DNA from 3 places in the Bacillus sp. WC2503 genome. Region 2 is predicted to be linked to each of the others. Evidence: predicted binding sites of a transcription regulator. Region 2 holds the regulator's gene; each other region holds the start of a gene.
The links. Region 2 encodes CtsR, which represses protease genes until heat stress. Its sites were predicted from a motif close to ATGGTCAATAAAGGTCAAACA; they were not measured.

Region 1: a site for CtsR is predicted at 895-915, ahead of clpB (ATP-dependent chaperone ClpB). Genes of this name have one in related genera too.
Region 3: a site for CtsR is predicted at 1,027-1,047, ahead of clpP (ATP-dependent Clp endopeptidase proteolytic subunit ClpP). Genes of this name have one in related genera too.

The regions. Positions count from the first base shown of each region.
Region 1 is NZ_JBQYMD010000001.1:472,545-474,752, forward strand. Features, by position in the region: gene ACUN26_RS02560 (Cof-type HAD-IIB family hydrolase) at 1-50, opposite strand, end outside; gene ACUN26_RS02565 (YjzC family protein) at 543-722, shown strand; gene clpB (ATP-dependent chaperone ClpB) at 933-2,208, shown strand, end outside.
Region 2 is NZ_JBQYMD010000001.1:4,727,145-4,729,352, reverse strand. Features, by position in the region: gene ACUN26_RS24410 (protein arginine kinase) at 1-370, opposite strand, end outside; gene ACUN26_RS24405 (UvrB/UvrC motif-containing protein) at 375-923, opposite strand; gene ctsR (transcriptional regulator CtsR) at 1,094-1,555, opposite strand; rRNA gene rrf (5S ribosomal RNA) at 1,764-1,879, opposite strand; rRNA gene ACUN26_RS24390 (23S ribosomal RNA) at 1,929-2,208, opposite strand, start outside.
Region 3 is NZ_JBQYMD010000001.1:4,279,079-4,281,286, reverse strand. Features, by position in the region: gene ACUN26_RS22205 (hypothetical protein) at 269-424, opposite strand; gene clpP (ATP-dependent Clp endopeptidase proteolytic subunit ClpP) at 399-980, opposite strand; gene ACUN26_RS22195 (DUF421 domain-containing protein) at 1,222-2,091, opposite strand; gene ACUN26_RS22190 (DUF1657 domain-containing protein) at 2,112-2,208, opposite strand, start outside.

The sequences.
Region 1 (2,208 bases), 4.3 Mb from region 2:
GTTAATAAAGTGCCGTCTAAGTCTAATGCGATTAAATGTTGTTTACTCATAATTTCACCTCTTATAATAATTTTTTTGTATCTATCTGTATTTCCGTTTTTAATATGCAGAAATAAGAGGTTAGACTGGGTGAGACCACCATAGATGGAAAGTTCACTATATATCCATCTTACGTCGCAAAGTACGGTGGTGTCTACTATTTCTCGTTGGAAATCAAGAAAAGTCAATATTTTTTTAGAAAGTTCAAACAATGTTTCTTTCATTATGTACAAATTGTGAAAAGGGTTACATTGCCCGTATGAGGAGGCTTATAATAAACATGTAATCTTCTCGTATATGTTTGACTCTCCTTTGAAGCTAGCCTACAGGTAGGTTGGTTTCTTTTTTTTCTACAAGTAAGGAAGTAATCCCTGCTTAAGCTTGTGTAATTATATATATTGTAAATCGGTGAACTGTAGTACTTGTTTCCTAAACATGACAGAAAAGCTTTCTTTTAAAATGGATATACTAATGAGGCAAGACGTCATGGAAGGAGAATGAAGATGGGACAAAATCGCAGGTTTCGTTCTGGACAAAAAGCGCCAAATGATGGCGTTTACGTAGAAATTGGTGAAACGGGAAGTATGGTAAAAAATCCGCAAATGGTACAATTAAATGCCGGTGAAAAGTTTCCAGATAACACGAATCATAACCGTCAGTGGACATATAAAAGAAAACCGTAACAGAAGCCGCAATCTTTATTGCGGCTTTTTTTTGTTACATAATATAATTTCATTTACTGTACTTTTTTAAGTAGCATAATGAATGCTCCCTTTTTCTTTTTCCAATAATAAGTTTGAAAATACATAGGCAAATTTATTGTATAAAAAAGTAAGTTGGCGTATAATCAAATCAAAGGTCAAAGAAAGTCAAACTTTTGGAGGGCTGTAAAGATGGACTTAAATCAAATGACAACGAAAACACAAGAGGCGATTATGAGTGCCCAATCTTTAGCGGTATCTCATCATCACCAAGAGGTGGATACTGTTCATCTATTACTTGCATTATTAGAGGAGCAAGATGGATTAGCAGTACGTATATTTCAAAAAATGAATGTTGATATAGAAGCATTGAAGCAAGATGTAGAAAATGTAATTAAAAAGAAACCTTCTGTAACGGGAAGCGGAGCAGAAGTTGGGAAATTGTATATAACAAGCAATCTGCAGCAACTGCTTGTAAGAGCAGGGAAAGAAGCAGAAAAACTGCAGGATGATTACATTTCAGTAGAACATGTATTGCTTGCTTTTTCTGAAGAAAAAGGCGATATCAATCATTTATTTACAAGATTGCATATTACGAAAGATAACTTATTACAGTCTTTAATGACAGTTCGGGGGAATCAAAGAGTGACTAGTCAAAATCCAGAAGCAACTTATGAAGCGTTAGAAAAATATGGCCGTGATTTAGTGGCGGAAGTGAGAGCAGGGAAAATTGATCCTGTTATCGGACGAGATAGTGAAATTCGCCGCGTTATTCGCATTCTTTCACGTAAAACGAAAAACAACCCTGTTTTAATTGGTGAGCCAGGTGTTGGTAAAACAGCAATTGTTGAAGGATTAGCACAGCGTATCGTGAAAAAAGATGTACCAGAAGGGTTAAAAGATAGAATAATCTTTGCATTAGATATGAGTGCACTTGTAGCCGGAGCAAAATTCCGTGGTGAATTTGAAGAGCGCCTGCAAGCTGTATTAAATGAAATTAAAAAGAGTGAAGGCCGTATTTTATTATTCATTGATGAACTTCATACAATCGTCGGTGCTGGTAAAACAGAAGGTGCGATGGACGCAGGGAATATGTTAAAACCGATGCTTGCTCGTGGTGAACTGCATTGTATCGGGGCAACGACATTAGATGAATATCGTAAATATATTGAGAAAGACCCAGCGTTAGAAAGACGTTTCCAACAAGTATTAGCAGAGGAACCGACTGTTGAAGATACAATCTCCATTTTACGTGGTTTAAAAGAGCGTTTTGAAATTTATCACGGTGTAAATATTCATGACCGCGCGATTGTAGCAGCATCTGTTTTATCAGATCGATATATTTCAGATCGCTTCTTACCGGATAAAGCAATTGACCTTGTTGACGAAGCGTGCGCAACAATTCGTACAGAAATTGATTCTATGCCAACAGAATTAGATGAAGTAACGCGCCGTATTATGCAGCTGG
Region 2 (2,208 bases):
TATGGTCTTCTTCATTAAGCATAACACTAATATGTTCACTTTCTGATAGTAGACATGCTCCATATTCTGTCCCTGCAAGATTTGGACTAATTAAATGCTTTTCGACTAAAACTCTCCTTTGAAGAGGGGTTAATTCATTCATCTTTAATAGTCCAAACTCCCCAAAGGACCCTACTGCTTTATTTATAAATTTCTTTTTAAATAATTCATGAATCTGTTTAGCTTCTTCTTCGTTTTGCATAGTAGAAAATTGATATTGTTTAAAATTACGAGCCAAACGAATTCGACTACTTAAAACAATATCAGAATCAGGGCCATCCCCCTTCATCCATGGACTAATCGCTTCATTCATAATTTTGTCCAGTGACATAGAACTATTCCCCCTCTCTATGCTCACTAAGATGTATTTCAAGACCTCGAATCTTATCTCTTACCTCTGCAGCTTTCTCAAATTCCTCTTTCTGTACGCATTGTTTCAGAATGAGTTTTAGTTCATCTAATTCTTTCTTTAAGTGGATATTTCCTTCTATACGTTCCGGAATTTTTCCACAATGATCTGTATGCCCACCATGAAGACGTTTTAATAGTGGCTTTAAATGCTCCTTAAATGTATCGTAGCAAGAAGAACAGCCAAAACGTCCCACTTTTGTAAATTGTTCATATGTCATCTTACAATCTGGGCATCTTACTATATTTGCATTTGAAAATCCATTTTTTCCTTCTTCAAACATTGTTGATTCACCGTGTAATAAACCAGCAAATAAATCATGAAATGAAAAGTTAGACTGCGATGATTGAAAGAAAGACGTATAGCCACTTTGCTCTGCACATTGCTCACAAAGATGAACTTCCGCCTTCTTCTCGTTAATTACTTTTGTATAATGTAAAGTCGCTGGTCTTATATTACAGTTTTGACAAGTCATCACTATCCCCACCTTTACAACAGGAACGCTCTATCTCATGATACTTTTCATACATTACTAGATTGTTCGCTTTCCTGAATCCGTTTAAATAAAAGTGCATGTTCTTTTTCAAAACTTCTACAACATTTAATTGCTTTATCTTAGTCATCATTCTTTTACAAAAGCTATATTTATTTATATTTCAGTGTTCTTAACATTGCGCATAATATTCGAGCCCTAAGTTCATCTCGAGAAGGAACATCCATTGATAATACAGAACGATCTATTACGCTTAACATCAGTTTCGCTTCACGATTTGTTATGATTCCCTCTTCTATTAAACGTATAATCATGCTTTCTGCATTCCCTTGCGCAACACTATGATCAATCATATGAAGCATTTGATCAATAATGTCTATATCGTCATGCAGTTTGACTTTTATAATGCGAATGTAACCTCCTCCACCACGTTTACTTTCTACTACAAATCCTCTTTCTAACGTAAAACGGGTATTGATTACATAATTGATTTGAGATGGTACGCACTCGAACCGATCCGCAATCTCATTTCTCTTAATTTCAATCACATTATTATTGCTTAAGTCAATAACTTGCTTTAGATATTGCTCAATGATATCAGATATATTTCTCATTTATCCGCCACCTTTATTGACTTTGACTATCTTTGACTTTAATTATATACGTATTAATAAAATTTGCAACTCTTTTGCTTATTCACTATCCTAGCCACATTCTCCTGTATTTAATCAAAATATTAATACTTTAAACACATTTTTTTATTACTATGGATTATAAAATAAAACACGAAAAAACACGAGTCATTTGACTCGTGTTTTAGTTGCTTGGCGACGTCCTACTCTCACAGGGACAAGGTCCCAACTACCATCGGCGCTAGAGAGCTTAACTTCCGTGTTCGGTATGGGAACGGGTGTGACCTCTCTGCCATCATCACCAAACTATGAAGGCATATTCCTTCAAAACTAGATAACATTTGCTACATATTATATGGTTAAGTCCTCGATCTATTAGTATTCGTCAGCTCCACATGTCACCATGCTTCCACCTCGAACCTATCAACCTGATCATCTTTCAGGGATCTTACTAGCTTACGCTATGGGAAATCTCATCTTGAGGGGGGCTTCATGCTTAGATGCTTTCAGCACTTATCCCTTCCGCACATAGCTACCCAGCTATGCCCTTGGCAGAACAACTGGTACACCAGCGGTGCGTCCATCCCGGTCCTCTCGTACTAAGGACAGCTCCTCTCAAATTTCCTACGCCCACG
Region 3 (2,208 bases), 450 kb from region 2:
CATGTGCGATAGCTTTTTTGTTTTTGCTGTTTACTTAAGGGGATTTTGCGGGATAGGGGGTATGTAGCTGGTTTGTCCTTGTCGTAGATTGTCGGTAAATCGATATGTTGTGTCGAACCGTTGATATATTAAAAAAATCGTTGATATAATTTGAGTTTTGTTCGATATAATTGAAAAATCGTTGATATATTTAGGGGAATACCAGGATGGGTATACAGACGGAGGGCATGATAATAAAAAAGCGCCCTGTAATAGGGCGCTTCTGCTTTTAAGTGTATCCAGCTCCAGCGGCTAGAACAGTCGGTCGTTTCACCCCTTCATTCGAGGCAAAAAGCGCCTCGGATGAAGGGGTTCCAACTTCCTCCTGTTCTAAACGAGCCGCTTCCGCTTTAAATCTATTAACGATTTGTAAAGATCTTATCAATTAAGCCGTATTCTAAAGCTCTTTCTGCTGTCATGAAGTTGTCGCGGTCTGTGTCGCGTTGTAGTACTTCAAGTGGTTGACCTGTGCGGTCAGCAAGAATTTGGTTTAATTTTTCACGTAAGAATAGGATACGTTTTGCAGCGATTTCGATTTCAGTCGCTTGACCTTGTGCTCCGCCAAGTGGTTGGTGAATCATTACTTCACTGTTAGGAAGAGCGAAACGTTTTCCTTTTTCACCTGCTGCAAGTAAGAATGCACCCATAGATGCAGCCATACCGATACAGATTGTTGATACTTGTGGTTTAATAAACTGCATTGTATCGTAAATTGCCATACCTGCTGTGATAGAACCACCAGGGCTATTGATGTAGATGTGAATATCTTTTTCTGGATCTTGAGATTCCAAGAATAAAAGCTGGGAAACAATTGAGTTAGCTACGTTGTCATCAATTGCACTACCAAGCATAATGATGCGGTCTTTTAATAGTCGAGAGTAAATATCGTAAGCGCGTTCTCCACGATTTGTTTGTTCAATTACTGTAGGAATTAAATTCATCTGTTATTTCCTCCTTCTAAAGCTTTCTTAGTCTTATAATACAATTATGGTCAATAAAGGTCAAACGAAACCACTTTAAATCAAAAAAATATGTAGTTGTACCATGAAATATTCGCTATGTTTTTGAAATTCCCTGCTTATGTATCTTCAACATCATAACCGAATTACATAAATTTAAACGTCATGAAAACTGTAGAAAAAAAGAAAAGAACGCCTTTTGATTGAAGCGTTCTTTCGATATTTATTCTTTTAAAAGATAGGTTACTCTATTTAAAATCTTTTCGATTTGTTTCGCGTTTTTACTATACATTTCGCTTGCTGATTTCGATTTTGTTTCTAAAGAAAATAGCTCAAGATCAGCATGACATTTTTTTAAAGATGCCAATAATAAAGGTTTGTTTTGAGGAGAAGGCATTTGGAGTTTGTCATTATAAATGTCGATAGTAAGTTGCCCGTACGAGTCAACTTGACCGAGAAAAACATTTTCAATGACAACGCCGAGCTTTTCTAATTCTGAATGTAGCCAAGCGCGGTTATGCCCGCTTGATGACAGAGGTTCATCTAGTACATTTCCATCCATAATAACAGTTTGTGGTTCCTTCTCGTTTGGTACTTTTAAACCTACGTCTTTTGCTGTAAGGGGTTGGCGATCTTTCTTTAATAATACATTTAATTCACCGCTCGGTTCTAGTACAGCAAATTCAACATCCGCTACGCTGAATGCATTTTTTCCTCGGAGTAGTTCAAGTAATTCGTCACTTGTATATTTTTCTTTCTTTAAGTTATCTTCAAGTATTTTTCCATCTTTTATTAATACGGTAGACTTCCCTTCAAAAAAATCTCGAGCTGTTTTGTTCTTTAAAGAGAGGATTCCTGTGAAAAAGGGTACCGCAGCAAAAATGAGTATCGCAAAGACGCCATGGAAAAATTTTTGATCGAGCCCTGTAGATACTTGGGCAGCGATGTCACCAATCGTCATTCCAGCTATGTATTCAAAAAAGGAAAGTTGGGAGATTTGTCTTTTCCCTAACCATTTTGTAATAGCGAATAACATGATTAATATAAAAACAGAACGGAGAATGACAAGTGTCCATTCAGGTAGGTGAGACATAGCGATTTCCTCCAGTCTGCTTAAAACCCTTTATATTGAGGTTCTTCACGTTCTAATACTGAAACTCTATCCTTAACATCAGCGATGACGCTGTCCATTTCTAACATACATTCATGA